DNA from 4 places in the Brevundimonas sp. DS20 genome. Region 3 is predicted to be linked to each of the others. Evidence: predicted binding sites of a transcription regulator. Region 3 holds the regulator's gene; each other region holds the start of a gene.

Region 1 (4,661 bases), 210 kb from region 3:
CCCTTCCTCCCTCAAGGCCTTCAGCGCGCTCCAGGCCCGGACCACGCCCGCCAGACTGTTGCGATCGGCCAGACCCATTCCCGTATGGCCCAGCAGGATCGAAGCCAGCACCAGTTCCTTCGGATGAGACGCCCCCTCCAGAAAGGAGAAGTTGCTGCGCGTCGCCAGTTCGGCATAGGCGGTCATGCGAAGACCCCGTGCAGGAACCAGCGCGGGGCCGGCTCCTCGCCGTAGAAGCCGGAACGGAACAGCCAGAAACGCCGCCCCTCCTGGTCCTCGACCCGGTAATAGTCGCGCGTCGGCTCCAGGGGGGCCTGCACCCTGCGCCACCATTCGGGCGCGAGGCGTTCGGGGCCTTCGACCCGGACCAGCCGGTGGTCCACCCGCCGCCAGATGAAGCGGTTCGGCGGATGATCGGGCACTTCCGCCGTGGCCAGAACCGGCTGGGGCGGATCAAATATCTGCAACGGCCGCAGCGGCGGGTCGGCAGGGTCCGGTTCGGACCAGGCGGCGATCTCGCCCAAGGGATGGTCGGCTGGGGGATGGGCGGCCGGGCTCAGGCGGACGGCGCGTTCGGGCCAGTGCGACTCTATCGGCTCGAACCGGCTGACCGCCTCCGGTCCCAGGCGCGCGGTCAGCCGGTCGATCAGTCGCCCCAGATCTTCGGCGGTCGACGGGGCGGCCTCAAATCCCCTCTGGCGCGAGGCCAGGCGATCGGCGACCGTTACGGACAGACGCATCTGGTCGAAGCCGAAACCGGGCTCCAGTGGTCGCGCCAGATTGGCCAGCCGTTCGCGAAACAGGCGCAGCACAGCCGCCGCGTCGCGACTGGGGCGGCCCGTCCGCACGGTGATGTGGCGCACCTCTCCGTCCAGGCGGAAAAAGCCGGCCTGAAACGCACGCCCGCCCTGACCGCGCAGGTCCAGCCGGTCCATAGCCTCGACTAGCAGGTCGCCGATCACCGCCTCGACATCGGCTGTCTCCGTGATCGGCTCGACCAGAACCCGGTCGACGGAAATCAGAGGAAGGGGGCGTTCGGGGCGGATGCGGACGTCTTCACGTCCCAACACCCGGTTCAGCCGCGTCGCCGCCGCCGTCCCGAACCGGGCGGCGATGGGCGCCGTGGGGCGATCCGCCAGATGCGCCAAGGTCTTCAGGCCCGCGCGCGACAGGGCCTGGATCTCCTTGTCCGACACTTCCAGCGCCGCGACCGGCAAGCGACGCAGGGCCTGGCTCTGGTCCTCGCCCTGATAGATTCCGCCAGGACCGAAGCGGGCCAGGGCGCGCGCCGCCTCGGGCGTGCCGGCCAGGGCCAGGCGCGTCGCCAGACCCACGCCCTCAGCCCGCGCCCCGACCGCCCGGATCAGTCCTTCTTCACCCCCGAACAGGTGGGCGCAACCGGTCACATCCAGCGCCAGGCCGTCCGGCCCGTCCGTCGCCGCCATCGGGGTGAAGCGTCCGAAATCCAGCAGCACCCGTCTCAACAGGGCCGTGTCCGCCTCGGGCCGGTGCGGCTCCACGCGGATATTCGGCGCCCGCGCCCGCGCGTCCGCCAGAGTCATGCCCGGCGACAGACCCAGAGCCAGGGCGGAACCATTTGCAGCGGCCAAACGGAGCGCGCCCTTCACCTTTTCCACCAACACGGTGGCCGGTTCAGCCGTAGCGTCTGAGCCCCTCTCCTCGCGCCTCAGCCGATCTGTCGGCAGCAGGGGAAACCAGACCGCCAGATAGCGCCGGTCGTTGCGGCTGTTCATGTCCGGCATTCTGCCCGCCCTGTTCGAAGATTCCGCGCTCACGATCCCACTCCATGATCCAGCTTCTCGGCTGCGCGCCCAGCCGATGTCGCAACAGTTCGACCGCATAGGTCGGATGGCCAGGGGCCTCCGCTTCCAGCGCCCGCGACAAAGCCCCCCTGATCCGCCACCGCGTTTCGGCTGCACTGGGCTGGGGCTGGGCCGCCAACCGGGTCAGGAGTGCAGTCGCCCGTCCCTGCCCTGCCGCCATCGACAGGCGACGCGTGGCGGTCAGGCTCAGCACCTTGCTCTCGCCCCAGGCTGTCAGCAGCACCGCTCCCACGGCTCCACCGGCCAGGGCTTCCTCTCCCGCCGCCAGCAGATCCTTCGTCTCCTTGACCCGCACCAGCACCAGCCGGCCGGGATCCAGCCCCAGTTCGCGCAGGCCCGTCCCATAGATCCGCCCCGTCTCCAGTTCGGCCATGGCCTGGACCCCCCAGACCACAGGTCGATCGCCCGCCGTCCGGCGGACCAGTCCCAGAGCGAACCCCAGGGCCGCTGTCGCATCAGGCGTAGTCGCGGCGTAAACCTCGTGCAGCCCATGGGTCGCCAGCCCGCCTAGATGCCGGTCAGCCGCCTCCAGTCCGAGATCGAAGCGTGCGTCGTCCACTGGATGACCGGCTGCCTCCAGGGTTTTCAGATGTTGGCGCAGGGCTTCGATCTTGCGGTCGGACCGCACAACAGTTCTCCTTTTGTTCTCTTATATGCCTCTTTCAGGCCACGAGGAGTCAAGCGACCTCCAACTTGACCATGGGAATTTATTCCGCTTCAGCAGGCCGAAATAGCGAGAATACTTGACTTTGTCGGAGGGGCTTCTATATCGCCCCCAGCCTCGGGACAGGTCTGCGATCCGCGCCGCCCGCTCGCCCAAAGAGGGGCGGTTCCGTCGCTGCTATGCACGCAGACGCTTTTCGTCCCAAGGATTCATGACAGAATTTTCCCAACTGGGCCTTTCGCCCACGACCCTGCAAGCGGTCGCCGACACCGGCTATACGACCGCCACCCCCATTCAGGAACAGGCGATCCCCGTCGCCCTCGCCGGCCGCGACGTCCTGGGCATCGCCCAGACCGGGACGGGCAAGACCGCCGCCTTCACCCTGCCCCTGGTCGAGCGCCTGGCCTCGGGCCGCGCCCGTGCCCGGATGCCGCGCGCCATCGTGCTGGCCCCGACCCGCGAACTGGCCGACCAGGTCGCCGAGAGCTTCGCCAAATACGCCAAGGGCACCAAGCTGAGCTGGGTGCTGCTGATCGGCGGCGTCTCCATGGGCGACCAGGTGGCGGCGCTGAACAAGGGCGTCGACGTCCTGATCGCCACTCCGGGCCGCCTGCTCGACCTGTTCGAACGCGGCAAGATGCTGCTGACGGGCGTCGAGATCATGGTCGTCGATGAAGCCGACCGGATGCTCGACATGGGCTTCATCCCCGACATCGAACGGATCTTCAAACTGACGCCGCCGCGTCGCCAGACCCTGTTCTTCTCGGCCACCATGCCGCCGGAGATCACCCGCCTGACGACCGCCTTCCTCAAGGATCCGACCCGGATCGAGGTCTCGCGTCCCGCCCAGACCGCCGACACCATCACCCAATATCTGGTTCGCATCCCCACCAGCGACCCCAAGGCCAAGCGCACCGCTCTGCGGGCCATGATCGAGCGGTCGGACGTCAAGAACGGCATCGTCTTCTGCAACCGCAAGTCGGAAGTCGATATCGTCGCCAAGTCGCTGAAGACTCATGGCTTCGACGCCGCCCCCATCCATGGCGACCTGGATCAGTCGCACCGGATGAAGACCCTGGCCGACTTCCGTTCGGGGGCGCTGAAGATTCTGGTGGCGTCCGACGTCGCCGCGCGCGGTCTGGACATTCCCGACGTCAGCCACGTCTTCAACTACGACGTCTCGCACCACGCCGACGACTATGTGCACCGCATCGGCCGCACGGGCCGGGCCGGCCGTCTGGGACAGGCCTTCATGATCGTGACCCCGGCCGACGACAAGTCGCTGGATAAGGTGCTCAAGCTGATCAAGAAGGAGCCGGAGGAGTTGGTCCTGGACGGCGTCGATTTCGACACGACCAAGAAGCCCGCCCAGCGCGATGACAAGGGCGGACGCGAAAGAACCGGCCGCGGTGGGACGCGATCAACGGACAAGACGGAACAGGCCGTCGTGGCGTCTGCGGAAATCCCGACCGAAGCGCAGACCGCCGAGGCTCCGGCCCGCTCTCGCAGCCGCCGCAAGACCAAGCCGGAGGCCGCGCCTCCGCCAGCGGTCGAGGCGACCCTCTCCGAGCCGGTTTCTGTCGATTCGGATCGTCCCGCCCGTGCGGAACTCGAGCCTCAACTGCGCCAGTCCGATCGCCGCGGCGAACGCCGGCCGGAGGAGCGCGAGCGGACCGGGGTCAAGGGTTTCGGCGACGACATACCCGCCTTCCTACGCCGACCGGTGATCATTCACGGCTGATCCCCGCTGATTTACGCCCTCTCCCCGTCTGCTGTTTACCCGGTGTTACGGATAGACATCTAATGTCCTGCGAAACTCTAGAAGGGGGTTGGAGCGTAGAATGACGGCCGAGCTGGAGACGACGGTCAGAGGGCCTCAGGCTTACGCCTTCGCGCACCATGTCATCGACGAGATGGAAAAGGCCGGCGTCTGGCCTACCCGACTGAACTTCGAGCTCTGGCTTCATTACCTTGACGACCGCGAGAGCCCGCTCGCCTGCGAGATCGACCGGCTCCTGGCCGCGTCGGCAATCATATCGGACGAGGTGTCCGAGCGGCTCGCCGCAGAATTCCTGCCGCGCGGCCGCTTGTCGGAGCAGATTCGCGACGCCGGCGCCGTGCTGGACCGGGAACTGGCCAGCGTCGCCAACGCC
Region 2 (4,661 bases), 1.7 Mb from region 3:
ACGGCCGGATGGCTGAGCTGGGTCTGTCGCCGAGGTTTCAGGCCGGCGCCCTGTCTCCGGCGGCCGTGCGGCGGATGGAGCGGAACGGCCTTTCCACGGAAGGGGTCTCGGCCGTCAATCTGGTCGGCGTCCTGCCCGGCCGGAACCCGCGCCTGCCTCTGGTGGTGCTGATGGCCCATTACGACAGCGTGCCGGGGTCGCCGGGCGCGGCCGACGACGCCGGCGGCGTGGCCGCCGTTCTGGAGGCGGTGCGGGCGATCAAGGCGCGGGGCCCGGCCGAGCGGGGCCTGATCGTCCTCCTGACCGACGCCGAGGAGCTGAACCTGGACGGGGCGCGCGCCTTCTTCAGCGAACATCCGCTGCGCGACCGGGTCGGGGCGGTGGTGAACCTGGAGGCGCGGGGCGGCGGCGGTCGGGCCCTGATGTTCGAGACCGGCCCCGGAAACGCCCAGACGGTCGATCTGTACGCCCGGGCGGCGCGGCGAGCCGAGGGCGGGCCGTCCAGCAATGCGCTCGCCGTCTTCGTCTATCGGCTGATGCCCAACGGCACCGACTTCACCATCGCCGCCGACCGGGGATTGGCGGGGGTCAATCTGGCCTTCATCGGCCGCCCGGCTCAGTATCATTCGCCCAGTTCGACGCCGGAGGCTCTGGACCAGGGCAGCGTCCAGCATATCGGCGCCCAGGCGCTGGAGACGGCCGACGCCCTGTTGCGCGCGCCGACCCTGCCCCAGGCGACGCGCAACCTCGTCTATTCCGACGTCTTCGGCCTGGCGGTTCTGCGCCATGGGCCTGAGACGGGCTGGGGCCTGCTGGGTCTGGCCCTTGGGCTCACGGCCTTCGCCGCCTGGGGCGCGCGCCATGCGACCGGCCTGACCTGGAGACAGGGGGTGAAGGGCTTCACCGGCGGCCTGTGGCTGTTGAGCGTCGGCATGGTGGCGGCCCAGGCGGCGCGGGTTCTGGCGGGGCCGATCGGCGAGCGGATCGACTCCGCCGAGACCTACTACATGATGCTGCGCCGCCTGCCGTGGATGGAGGCCGGCGCGGGTCTGGCCGTCCTGGCGGTCCTGCTGGCCCTGACGGCCGGGCGGGCCCTGATCGGGCGGCGGTTGCTGGCCGGGGTGGTCGCGGCGGCCGCCGTTCTGGCGACGGTCCTGGGCGGGGTCGATTATCTGGTGCTCGGCGCCGCCGTGGTCGGCGTCGCCCTAAGCCTCTGGCCGGACGGCGAGGACGAGACGGTCTGGGGCGGCTGGCTGGGCGCGATCGTCCTGGTGCTGGTTCTGGGCGGCCTGGTCCAGGCGATCGCGCCCGAGGCAGCCCTGCTGTTCGTCTGGACCGGCCTGGCGGCGGCCTTCGCGGCGGCTCTGGCCGCCCTGATCGGCGCCCGGCTGGAGCGGTGGGCGGCCCTGGCGCCGGCGGCCGTGGCCACGGTCCTGGTCGGCGGCTGGCTGTTCGGCCTGGGCCATTTCATCTTCCTGGGCGTGGGCATGAGCCAGGCCTGGGCCCTGGCCCTGATCGCCCTGCTGATCCTCGTCCTGGTCCGGCCCCTGGCGCCGATGCGGGGGGAAGCCTCCGGAACGCCCAGCTCTTGGAGTCACACCCTCGCGGGCCTGTCGACGGCCGTGCTGATCCTGGGCTGCGGCCTGTCCCTCGCTGCGCGCCATGCCGAACCGGCTTCGGCTGTGGACGTCGTCGCCGAGTGATGCGTCAGAAACGGACGTAGACTCGAAGAGATTCGTCGGTCTCTGATGAGAACATCTTGTGAACTGGAACAAACCATGCACATAGTCGGCCTCACCAAACGGGGGCGGGTCCATGGCGGGTCTCTCCCAAGCTTCTGACGGGAATCATGGCAAGGGAGACGAAGGCAATGGCACAGGCGGCTTTGAAACTGGTGGGTAAGGAAGACGGCGAAAAACAACGGGCTCTCGAGGCGGCGATCGCCCAGATCGATCGCGCCTTCGGCAAGGGCTCGGTGATGAAACTGGGCAAGGCCGGGGTTGTGGCCGAGATCGAAAGCGTCTCGACCGGCTCGCTGGGTCTGGATATGGCGCTCGGCATCGGCGGCCTGCCGGTCGGGCGGGTGATCGAGGTGTTCGGCCCGGAATCCTCGGGCAAGACCACCCTGGCCCTGCATACGGTGGCCGAGGTGCAGAAGAAGGGCGGCGTCGCCGCCTTCGTCGACGCCGAACACGCCCTGGATCCGGTCTACGCTCAGAAGCTGGGCGTGAACCTGGACGATCTCTTGGTGTCCCAGCCCGACGCCGGGGAACAGGCGCTGGAGATCGTGGACACCCTGGTGCGCTCCGGCGCGGTGGACATCGTGGTGGTCGACTCGGTCGCGGCCCTGACGCCGCGCGCCGAAATCGAGGGCGAGATGGGCGACAGCCTGCCCGGCCTTCAGGCCCGTCTGATGAGCCAGGCGCTTCGCAAGCTGACGGCCTCCATCTCCAAGTCCAAATGCATCGTCCTGTTCATCAACCAGATCCGCCACAAGATCGGGGTCATGTACGGCAGCCCCGAGACGACGACGGGCGGCAATGCGCTGAAATTCTACGCCTCGGTGCGCCTGGACATCCGCCGCACCGGCGCGATCAAGAACCGTGACGAGGTGGTCGGCAACACCACCCGGGTCAAGGTGGTTAAGAACAAGGTCGCCCCGCCGTTCCGCGAGGTCATTTTCGACATCATGTACGGCGAGGGCATCTCCAAACTGGGCGAGGTGATCGACCTGGGCGTCAAGGCCGGGGTGATCGAGAAGTCGGGCAGCTGGTTCAGCTATGACTCGACCCGGATCGGTCAAGGCCGCGAGAACGTCCGCGAATTCCTGAAACAGAACCCCGACATCGCCGCCTCGATCGAAAAGGCGGTGCGCGCCTCGACCAACAAGATCGCCGACGAACTGCTGGGCACGCCCGAGCCGGACGAAGGCCAGGATCTGGAAGGCTGAGCCTCTCCGGACCTTAAGGACACTCCGTCGCCCCAAGCGACCCGCCACCGACCCCGCGAGGGGCGGCGGAGCGACCCGTCCGACCTCGTGTCGGGCGGGTCTTTTTTGGCCTGCCGCGCACTCGCGTGATCTGAGGCCAGGAATTCACCTTTCCGCTCATCCCGGCGAAAGCCGGGACCCAGTTCTGTCGCTCCGCAATGCGTTGGACCAAAAGCGGTGACTTGCAGACACGCTGGATCACCCAAAGCACTGGGTCCCGGCGTTCGCCGGGATGAGCGGAGAAGGGGCAGCACCAAACCAAAACGGGCGACCCGAAGGCCGCCCGTTCCGTCGTTCAAACCTGTCCGCAGCCGATCAGGCGGCGGCTTTCTCCGGGGCGAACCTGCCGTAGAAGGTCTCGTTCTTGGCGGCCATGTCGCGCAGCAGGTCCGGGACCTTGAACCGGTCGCCATAGGTCGCGGCCAGGCGGTCCGCCGTTTCGACGAACTTGGCCAGGCCGATGCCGTCGATCATGCTGATCGGGCCGCCGGTCCAGGGCGCGAAGCCCCAGCCCAGGATGGCGCCCAGGTCGGCCTCGCGCGGGTCGTCGATGACGCCCTCGGCCCAGCAGCGAGCCACCTCGACGGCCTGGCGATACAGCAGGCGGGTCTTCAGCTCGTCGATCTGGGCGAAGGCGGTCGGCTCCTCGGGCTTGTCGATGCCCTTGGTGGTCGGCGCCAGTTCGCTCAGCCCCTTCCAGATCGTCTTGGGCTTGGTGTCATAGTCATAGAAGCCCTTGCCGTTCTTGCGGCCGTAGCGTCCGCCCTCGACCATCTTGGCGACAATGTCGGCGCCTTCGGTCGGGACGTATTTGTCGCCCAGGTCCAGCGCCGTCTGTTTGGCGATCTTGTAGGACAGGTCCAGGGCGACGTCGTCGTGCATCTCCAGCGGGCCGCGCGGCATGCCGGTCATGCGGCCGACATTGTCGATCAGGGCCGGGCCGTAACCCTCCTCCAGCATGGCCATGCCTTCCATCAGGAAGGTGGAGAAGCAGCGCGAGGTGTAGAAGCCGCGCGAATCGTTGACCACGATCGGCGTCTTCTTGATCTTCAGCACATAGTCCAGCGCCTTGGCGATGGCGGCCTGACCCGTCTTCTCGCCCAGGATGATCTCGACCAGCATCATCTTGTCGACCGGCGAGAAGAAGTGGATGCCGATGAAGTCCTCAGGCCGCACGCTGGCCTCGGCCAGGCCGGTGATCGGCAGGGTCGAGGTGTTGGAGCCGAAGACGGCGCCTTCGACCAGCTGGGCCTCGGCCCGCTTGGTCACATCGGCCTTGATCTCGCGGTTTTCGAACACCGCCTCGATCACAAGGTCCGACCCCTTGATGTGGTCATAGTCGGTCGTCGCCGTGACCAGGGCCAGGGTGGCGTCATACTTCTCCTGGGTCATCTGACCGCGCGACAGACGCTTCTTCAGCAGCTCCTCGACATGGGCCTTGCCCTTGTCGGCGGCTTCCTGGGTCTGGTCGATCAGCACGGTCTCGATGCCGGCCATGACCTGCACATAGGCGATGCCGGCGCCCATCATGCCCGCGCCCAGGACCGAGACCTTCTTGGGATCGGATTTCGGCACGCCGGCGGGCCGCACGGCGCCCTTGTCCAGCTCCTGCTTGGACAGGAACAGGGACCGGATCATGGCCTGGGCCTGGGGCGTCATCAGGGTCTTGATG
Region 3 (4,661 bases):
GACAGCCCTGGCGAGAACGGCGCGCGGATCGTGGCGGCCCCGGTCTGGATCCGAGGCCTGAGCCCGGAGGAGACCCCGGTTAGGCTGCGGGTCACGGTGAGGGGCGAGCCGCCGAGGCCCGGCGAGGCGATCCGACTGTTCGCCATTCTCAATCCGCCCCCTGCGCCCGCCAGTCCCGGCGCCTATGACTTCGGTCGCAACGCCTTTTTCGAGGGCTTGGGCGGCGTGGCCTTCGCTCTGGGAGAGACACGGCGGATCGATCTGCCGCCGGCGCCGTGGCGGCTTCGACTGGCCATGGCGGTGAATGGGGCGCGCTATGCCCTGGCGGAGCGGATCGTGGCGCGGCTGGGGCAGCGGACCGGCGGGATCGCGGCGGCCATGACCACCAGCCACGAGGCCTGGATCAGCCAGGACGACATGGATGTGATGCGGGAATCCGGCCTGGCGCACATTTTGTCGGTCTCGGGCCTGCACATGGCCATCGTCGGCGGATTTGTCTTCTTCGCCGTGCGGTTGGGCGTGGCGGCCTGGCCCTGGCTGGCCTTGCGCGTTCCCGGCAAGAAGGTCGCCGCCGCGGCGGGCCTGACGGCTGTGGGGGTTTATCTGGTGATTTCCGGCGCCCCGCCGCCGGCGGAGCGGGCGGCCATTACCGCCTCCATCGCCTTTGCGGCCATCTTGCTGGACCGGCAGGCCGTGACCATGCACGGGCTGGCCGTGGCCGCCTTCGCCGTCCTGGCGATCCAGCCCGAGGCCATCGTGACGCCGGGGTTCCAGATGTCGTTCGCGGCGACGGCGGCCCTGGTGGCCCTGGTCGAAATCTGGCCCAAGCGGACCCGAGAGATCTCGGCGCCCTGGCCCATTGTGGCGGTCCAGAGGTTCGGCGGTTGGCTGACGGCGGCGGTGGCGGCCAGCGTCGTGGCGGGGCTGGCGACGGGACCCTTCGCCATGCAGCATTTCAACCGGACGGCCATGTATGGGCTGCTGGCCAATCTGGCGACGGCGCCGGTGGCGGACTTCGTCCTTATGCCCGCCCTCGCGTTGGGCGCGGCCTTGGAGCCCGTGGGCCTGGGCGGCCCGTTCCTGGCGGTGGCGGGGTGGGGCGTCGATCTGACGCTGGCGATCGGCGGCTGGACGGCCGGCTTGCCGGGCGCGGTGCGGACGGTGGCCAGCGCGCCGGACCCTGTGCTGCCCGTGGCCTTTCTAGGCGTGCTGTTCGTCTGCCTCTGGCAGGGGCGGCTGCGGTGGCTGGGCCTGCCCCTGGCGGCGGCGGTGCTGGTCTGGCCGCGCGCGCCGACGCCGGACGTCTGGATCGGCGACGGCGGGACCAATGCGGCCTTTCATCGGGAGGGCGAGGCGATCGTCGTCCGGCCCGGCGTGCGTGAGTTTGCGACGGACCTGTGGTCCCGGCGGCGCGGTCTGATCTTGGCGGACCGCCCCGAGGCCGGCTGGGCCTGCGACCGCGCTTCATGCCGTCCCGAACTCACTGGGGCGGGGCCGGTCGCCCTGTGGTGGGGCAGGCGGACGCCGGACATGCAGCAGATGGACGCCCTGTGCCTTGCGGCCCCGGTCGTCAGCGTGCGGGCGGTGGTTCACGCCCTGCCGCCCTCATGCGACGGGCGGCTGGTTCTGGACGGGGCGGATTTCGCACGCGGCGGGGCGGTGGAGCTGTGGCGCGACGGAGCGGACCGCTGGAAGGCGGTGTGGACGGCCACGTGCGCGGAGATCGACCCTGGGCGCGCCGGCCGGATCCGGCTGTCAGTGATAGCGGCGCATGAGGCCGACCAGCTTGCCCTGAACCTCCACCTGGTCGGGACCGAAGATGCGGGTCTCATAGTTGCGGTTGGCGGGCTCCAGGGCGATGGAGCCGCCCTTGCGGCGCAGACGCTTCAGCGTGGCCTCTTCGCCCTCGACCAGGGCCACGACGATCTCGCCGTTGTTGGCGGTGTCGCCGCGCCGGATGACCACCAGGTCGCCGTTCAGAATGCCGGCCTCGATCATGGAGTCGCCCTCGATTTCGAGGATGTAGTGATCGCCCTTGCCCAGCATGGATTCCGGCACCGGCAGCCGCTCCTGTTCGTGCTGGATGGCGGCTATGGGGGTGCCGGCGGCGATCTTGCCCAAGAGCGGCAGTTCGCGGGTGTCGTTGGCGGCTGAGGCCGCAGCGACGGGACGCGCGCCGCCGCCGCCTTCGATGACATCGGGCTTGAACCCGGCCCGGCCGCGCGGAGCGCCGGCTGTGGCCTGTTCAGGCAGTTTGGTCACTTCCAGGGCGCGGGCGCGGTGGGCGAGGCGGCGGATGAAGCCGCGCTCCTCCAGCGCCGTGATCAGCCGGTGAATGCCCGACTTGGACGCCAGATCCAGCGCCTCCTTCATCTCGTCGAACGAGGGGGAGACGCCGGTCTCCTGAATCCGTTCGTGGATGAACATCAGCAGTTCGTGCTGTTTGCGCGTGAGCATCGCCGGCCCCTCATGCGCCCGACCGACGAATCGGAACGGGCCGTGAACATTGACGATGTTCTGTAAGTGTTCCTTCCTAATGTCAACTTAACGGCGTCGCTTCACCACGCGCGTCGAGTTGAATCAAGCGGCCAGCAGCTTGCGCGTCGCTTCCTCGACGTCGGCCTGACGCATCAGGCTCTCGCCGACCAGAATGGCCTGGGCGTGGGCGGCGGAGACGCGCGCGACGTCGTCGGGGGTGAAGATGCCGCTCTCGGCGACCAGGAGGGCGCGCACGGGGCTGAGCATCGCCAGGCGTTCGGTCGTTTCCAGGTCGACTTCGAACGTTCGCAGCGACCGGTTGTTGATCCCCACCAGATCGCCCCCGAGAGCGCAGGCGCGCGCCATTTCGGCCTCGTCGTGGGTTTCGATCAGGGCGTCCATGCCGAAACGCTCGGCCTCGGCCAGCAGTTCGGCGGCCAGCCGATCGTCGATCATGGCCAGGATGATCAGGATGCAGTCGGCGCCGAGCGCCCGGCTCTCGGCGACCTGCCAGGGATCGACCAGGAAGTCCTTGCGCAGGCAGGGCAGGGCGGTCGCCGCACGGGCCTGGCCCAGATAGGCGTCGTCGCCCTGGAAGCTGGGGCCGTCGGTCAGGACCGAGAGGCAGGACGCGCCGCCGGCCTCATAGGCCTTGGCGAGGGCCGGGGGATCGAAGTCGGGACGGATCAACCCCTTGGACGGGCTGGCCTTCTTGATCTCGGCGATCAGGGCGGGGCGGCCGGTGTCCTCGACCGTTCGATCCAGGGCGGCGCGGAAGCCGCGCGGGGCCGAGGCGGCCTGGGCCAGGGTCTCGATCGCGTCCTGAGAGGTCGCGGCCTTGCGGGCGGCGACGTCCTCGCGCTTGTAGGCGGCGATACGGTCCAGAACGTCGGTCATGGGGCGTCCTCCGTCTCCAGCGGGGTCGAGGTGATGCGGGCCAGCCGCTCCAGGGCCTGGGCGGCCCGGCCGTCGTCGACGGCGGCGGCGGCGAGGGCGGCGCCTTCCGACAGGTCCGCCGCCCGATCCGCGACCACGAGGGCGGCGGCGGCGTTCAGCAGGACGATGTCGCGGTAAGGGCCGGTCTGGCCCGCCAGCAGGGCGCGAAGGGCGGCGGCGTTCTCCTCGGCGTCGCCGCCGCGGATGGCGTCGATGGAGGCGCGGGGCAGGCCGGCGTCCTCGGGCGTGACCTGGAAGCGACGGACGGCGCCGTCCTTCCACTCCGCCACTTCGGTCGGGCCGGAGGTCGCCAGTTCGTCCAGGCCCTGGCCATGGACGGTCCAAGCGCGGGTCGCGCCCAGCCGGCCCAGCACCTCGACCAGGGGCTCGAGCAGGCGGGGGTCATAGACGCCCATGACCTGGCGTTTCGCCTGGGCCGGGTTGGACAGGGGGCCCAGCAGATTGAAGACGGTGCGGAAACCGATCTCGGCCCGGACGGGGCCTACATGGCGCATGGCGCCGTGATAGGCGGGGGCGAACAGGAAGCAGATGCTGGCCTCGTCCAGCGCCTTGCGCTGCTGGGCCGGGCTGGCGGCCAGATTGACGCCCAGGATCGACAGGACGTCGGACGAGCCGGATTTCGAGGACATGGCCCGGTTGCCGTGCTTGGCGACCTTCAGGCCCGCGCCGGCCAGGACCAGGGCGGCGGCCGTGGAGATGTTGTAGGTGTGCTGGCCGTCGCCGCCGGTGCCGCAGGTGTCGATCACCTCGTAGGGATGATCCAGCGTCAGGGCGGCCTCGCGCATGGCCTGGGCGAAGGCGGCGATCTCGTCCACGGTCTCCCCCCGAATGCGCAGGGCGGTCACGGCGGCCGCGACCTGGGACGGGGTCGGTTCGCCGCGCAGGCAGGCGGCGAAGAAGTCGTGCGCCTGTTCGGACGTCAGGGGGTGGCCCTCGACCAGTCGGGCGAGGATCGGCTTGAAACCATCGGCCATGGTCAGGCGGCCATGATCAGGCGGCCGCGAGGCGCTTCACGCCGGCGATCTGAAGGAAGTTGGCCAGCATGTCGTGGCCATGTTCAGTGGCGATGGATTCCGGATGGAACTGAACGCCATGGATCGGGCGGCTGCGGTGCTGGAGCCCCATGATCTCGCCGTCGGCGGTCCAGGCGGTCACCTCGAGACAGTCGGGCAGGGTTTCGCGCTTCACGGCCAGGGAATGATAGCGGGTGGCGGTGAAGGGCGAGG
Region 4 (4,661 bases), 340 kb from region 3:
TCTTCTCGACGTCGAGGCTCCCTGCGGGCGGAGCCCGCAAAAGCTCGGCTTCGGGCCGTTCGAGGTTGAGCCAGGCCGCACCCTCCTCGGGCTTCAGCACGACGATCTGCCGGTTATGGTAGGGCGCAATGTCGGTCCCGGGCTCGGTGGTCAGCATGGCGAAGGCGCCATCCTTCACCAGACCCGCGACCCAGAAGAGGCGCTCGCCGGCGAGGGTGAACCGCCACTTGGTCTTCCGCTTCTGTCCAGGCTCCGGGTCGGTGAACTCGAAGAAGCCGTCCGCCGGGATCAGACACCGGACCGAGTTGGCGAAGGAACGGCCATCCGAGCGGAAGTTGAACACCGGCGGCCCCTGCGGCGAGCGCCACGCCCAAGGCGTTGTGACCAGCTGGGGACCGCTTCCGCCCAAGGTGATGATCGGCACCCGATCGCCGATCCGGATGGAGGCGGCCGGCCCAAAGTTCGGCATCCCGCCCGGGAACACAAGCGGGTCGCCGCTGCGATTGAAGGTTTCGATTACGCCGTCGAAGGGCAGGATGAGCTGGAATTCGTTGCACATCGCATCATCTCTCCCCGCATCGACGGTCGCCGTCGGTCCGACCGGTGTCGATTGCCATTGAGCGGATCCCGTCCGTTGTCACCGCAGTCGCTGACACGGAACCCGACTCGCCAGCGCGGATTCCCTTCTCATCGAAGGGAGACCGCCATGTCCAAACGCGAACTGATCGAACCGACTCCAGGCGACAAGCGCTATGTCCGCCGTGACAGCGAGGGCCGCTTCGATGAACAGGTCGATGTCGGTAAGTCGTCGGCGCAGGATCAGAAGCGCCAAGCGAAGACCGCGTCGAAGCCGGGCCAAGGCGACAAGGGCGACCGGCGTCACTAGCCCGCCCGCCGCCGCGCCGGCGCCCGCGCCGGCTTCGCGGTGGCGGCGGGCCGGCTTGCCGTCCGCCCGCGCCCGCTGCGCGGCGTGGCGGCGCCCTGGAGACTGGCGCGCAGCGCCGCCATCAGGTCTCCGACTTGGGTGTCGTCCGGCTCGGCTGAGCGAACCGGCGCCTGGCCCTTTTGCTTGGAGGCGATCAAAGCCTTCAGCGCCTCCTCATAGCGATCCACGAACTGATCCGGATCGAACGGGCCCGCCTGCTGCTCGATAATCCGCCGCGCGATCTCAATCATCGCCGGATCGGGCTGCTTGTCCGAGATCGCGCCGAAGACGTCCCGCGTGTCGCGGACCTCGTCGCGGGTGCGCAGGGAGTAGGCCAGAATGCCCTTGCCGCGAGGTTCGAGCGCCAGAAGGCGCTCCCGCGTAGAGAGGACGACGCGGCCAAGCGCGATCTTGCCTTCTGACCGCATGGCTTCACGAATGACGCCGAACGCCTCCTCGGCGATCCCGCCGGCCGGGGCGAGGTAATAGGGATTGTCCCAATAGACCCGGTCGATCTCGTCCTCGGGGACGAAGCGCTCGATGTCGATCGTCTTGGTGCTCTCCAGCTTGACCGACTTGATCTCCTCGTCAGTCAGCAGGATGTATTCGTCCTTGGCGACGGCGGAGCCTTTCACCAGGGACGAGCGATCAACGGGGCCCGTTTCCGGGTCCGTCGTCACCATCTTGATCCGGTTGTTAGTCGCCGGATTGATCAGATTGAAATGGACGTCGCCGCCCGAACTGGTGGCGGTGTAGAGCGCCACCGGGCAGGTCACAAAGGACAGACGCAGGTGTCCCTGCCATGTGGGCCGATAGGCCATCGTCGAAGCCTCCGCACGGGCCATCCGGCCCGCCAAGATTCGACTCAACACCGAGCGGGGTGATTCGCTCCGGCCTCCGGCCTCAGTCGCAGGGCTCGGCTTCGCCGTCGCTCAGGTCAACGGTGAAGCAATGCTCCTGGCCGTCGTCGACCCCCGTCACGAAGATCCGGATTTCGCCGTCGCCATCGACCGGCGGCGCATAGAGTTCAGTGTAGCCGACCGCCGCCGCTTCGTAGCTCGGCGCTTCCACGACGTGGCCATGGCCCCGGCCGACGCCGTCGGCCCAGGCGAAATAGCGGTGCTGTTCAGGATCGGTCATCGGATCTCCTCGGACGTCCAAACGCGAAACCAACCGAAAGGATTCACCGCGATTCGTCCGGGGATAAGGCGCCCGCCCCGTTGACTCCGTGACGAAATGAGAGCCAGAACATTTCAGGAACGTTTATGACACCGAACCACGGGAGGCCGACATGCACGCCCGGCCTTCCGCCGAGCTCGAAACCCTCAGGGCGCGCATCCGCGCGCTTGAGCACGACGGCCGGCCGGCCGGCGGGGCGCTGCCCTTCGGCGTGCCGCCGCTCGACGCGGCCCTTCCCGGCGGCGGGCTCGCGCTGGGGGCCCTGCACGAGGTCGCGGGCGGCGGGGACGGCGCGGTCGACGGCGCCGCGGCGGCGCTGTTCGCCGCCGGCATCGCCGCGCGCCGACCCGGTCAGGTGCTCTGGTGCGTGACCCGCCCGGACCTGTTCGCGCCGGCGCTCAGCCAGGCGGGGCTCGGTCCGGATCGGGTGATCTATGTCGAGGCCGGCGACGAGCCCAGCCTCATGGCCTGTTTCGAGGAGGGCCTGCGGCACGGCGGTCTCGGCACGGTCGTGGCCGAGACGGCGCGCCTCAGCATGACCGCCTCGCGGCGCCTGCAGCTGGCGGCGGAGACCTCGGGCGCCCTGGCTTTGGCGATCCGGCGCTGGCGCCGCGCCGCCGACGCCGCCGACTTCGGCCAGCCCACGGCCGCCGTCACCCGCTGGCGGGTCAGCCCGGCGCCGTCCTCTCCCCTGCCCGTTCCCGGCGTCGGCCGGGGACGGTGGTTCGTCGAACTTCTCCGTTGTCGCGGCGCCGAGGCCGCGGAATTCACCCTGGAAGCCTGTGATGAGACGGGTCGTCTCGCTCTACCTGCCGAACTGGTCCGTCGATCGGCTGCGCCGTCAGCTCGGGAACGACGCGCCGCCGCCTGACCAGCCCCTGATCCTCGTCGGCCGCGTCGGCCGGCGCCGGGTCGTGACGGCCGCCAACGCCGCCGCGCGTCAGGCGGGCGCCCGCGCGGGGCAGGCGGCGACCCAGGCCCAGGCGCTGATCCCGGGCCTCGACGTGCGGGACGCGGACCCGCAGGGCGACGCCGACGCCCTGGAGCGGCTCGCCGTTTGGGCCCTGAAACGTTATGCGCCCGTCTGCCAGACCGATCCGCCCGACGGCCTCGCCATCGACGCCACCGGCGCCGCCCATCTGAAGGGCGGTGAGGCGGCGATGCTGGCCGACATGGTCCATCGCCTCGCCGAGGCCGGCGTCCGGGCCGAGGCCGCCATCGCCCCGGCCTACGGCGCCGCCCATGCCCTCGCGCGCTTTCGCCGCGACCTCCGGATCGTGGACGACGGCGGGATCGACGCGGCTATTGGGCCCCTTCCTCTCGAAGCCTTGCGCCTATCCGGCGACCTGATCGCCGGCCTGAGGCGCATGGGGTTCGAGCGGATCGCCGACGTCGCTCATCGGCCCCGCGCGCCCCTGGCGCTCCGCTTCGGCCCCGATCTGGGCCGTCGCCTCGACCAGGCCTACGCCCGCACGGGAGAGCCTCTGATCCCGGTCGAGGCGCCGGAAGCGCCGCGGGTCGAGCGCGTCTTCGCCGAACCGATCGGCGCGCCGGAGACGCTGGCGCGCTACGCCGGCGCCCTGGCCGCTGACCTCTGCCGGGCGCTCGAGACCGCGGGGCTCGGCGTCCGTCGCCTCGACTGGCTCTGCTATCGGGTCGACATCCGACTCGAAGCGGTCCGCGTAGGCCTCGCCCGGCCGATCCGCGATCTGTCGCGGATCACCCGCCTGTTGACCGACAAGATCGAGACGATCGATCCGGGGTTCGGGATCGACCGGATGATACTCGTCGCCACCAGCGCCGAACGGCTGGACTGGCGTCCCGGCGCGACCGCCCTGGCGGAGACCGCGACCCCGGACGTGTCCGACCTCATCGACGTGCTCGCCAACCGGATCGGCGCCCGGCGTCTCTACCGGCTGCAGCCCGTGGAGAGCGACGTTCCCGAGCGCTCGATGCGCAAGGTCCCGCCCCTCGCCGCGCCGTCCGCCCAGGACTGGGCGCAAGACTGGCCCCGGCCGACCCGGCTTCTGCGCCGCCCCGAGCCCGTCGAGACCCTGGCCCTGTTGCCGGACAATCCCCCGACCCACTTCACCTGGCGCGGAATCCGCCGACGCGTGGTCCGCGCGGACGGGCCGGAGCGGATCTTCGGCGAATGGCGGCGCCGCGACGCCGAATTGCACGCCGTCCGCGACTACTTCCACGTCGAGGACGACGCCGGCGAACGCTTCTGGCTGTTCCGCGCCGGCGACGGCGAGGACGCCACAACCGGCTCGCAGGCCTGGTTCATCCACGGCCTGTTCGGATGACCCCCGCTCCCCGCCCGCACGTTGAACGATCATGACGCTGCAAACCGATCTGTTCGGGTCGCCGCTCGAGCCGGACGGCCTGCGATACGAGCCCGCGCTCGTGACGCCCGACGAACAGGCCGCGCTAGTAGCGGCCTTCGCCGGTCTGCCGTTCGCGCCGTTCGAGTTCCACGGCTGGCTGGGCGCCCGACGCGTGGTCTCGTTCGGCTGGCACTACGACTTCACCCGGGGGCGTCTCGACGAAGCCGCTC

The links. Region 3 encodes LexA, which represses DNA repair genes until DNA is damaged. Its sites were predicted from a motif close to ATGTTCNCNANNTGTTCT; they were not measured.
Region 1: a site for LexA is predicted at 2,475-2,492, ahead of JL11_RS11310 (ImuA family protein). Genes of this name have one in related genera too.
Region 2: a site for LexA is predicted at 1,752-1,769, ahead of recA (recombinase RecA). Genes of this name have one in related genera too.
Region 4: a site for LexA is predicted at 2,171-2,188, ahead of JL11_RS08465 (ImuA family protein). Genes of this name have one in related genera too.

The regions. Positions count from the first base shown of each region.
Region 1 is NZ_CP012897.1:2,297,793-2,302,453, reverse strand. It holds gene JL11_RS11320 (error-prone DNA polymerase) at 1-186, opposite strand, end outside; gene JL11_RS11315 (Y-family DNA polymerase) at 183-1,754, opposite strand; gene JL11_RS11310 (ImuA family protein) at 1,654-2,472, opposite strand; gene JL11_RS11305 (DEAD/DEAH box helicase) at 2,720-4,249, shown strand; gene JL11_RS11300 (GGDEF domain-containing protein) at 4,350-4,661, shown strand, end outside.
Region 2 is NZ_CP012897.1:262,602-267,262, reverse strand. It holds gene JL11_RS01290 (M20/M25/M40 family metallo-hydrolase) at 1-1,703, shown strand, start outside; gene recA (recombinase RecA) at 1,871-2,950, shown strand; gene JL11_RS01280 (3-hydroxyacyl-CoA dehydrogenase NAD-binding domain-containing protein) at 3,305-4,661, opposite strand, start outside.
Region 3 is NZ_CP012897.1:2,085,927-2,090,587, forward strand. It holds partial or broken gene JL11_RS10160 (ComEC/Rec2 family competence protein) at 1-1,173, shown strand, start outside; gene lexA (transcriptional repressor LexA) at 1,756-2,457, opposite strand; gene trpC (indole-3-glycerol phosphate synthase TrpC) at 2,581-3,375, opposite strand; gene trpD (anthranilate phosphoribosyltransferase) at 3,372-4,409, opposite strand; gene JL11_RS10180 (anthranilate synthase component II) at 4,426-4,661, opposite strand, start outside.
Region 4 is NZ_CP012897.1:1,749,606-1,754,266, reverse strand. It holds gene JL11_RS08485 (SOS response-associated peptidase) at 1-559, opposite strand, end outside; gene JL11_RS08480 (hypothetical protein) at 707-886, shown strand; gene ku (non-homologous end joining protein Ku) at 883-1,746, opposite strand; gene JL11_RS08470 (DUF5961 family protein) at 1,829-2,065, opposite strand; gene JL11_RS08465 (ImuA family protein) at 2,217-2,975, shown strand; gene JL11_RS08460 (Y-family DNA polymerase) at 2,890-4,410, shown strand; gene JL11_RS08455 (alpha-ketoglutarate-dependent dioxygenase AlkB) at 4,442-4,661, shown strand, end outside.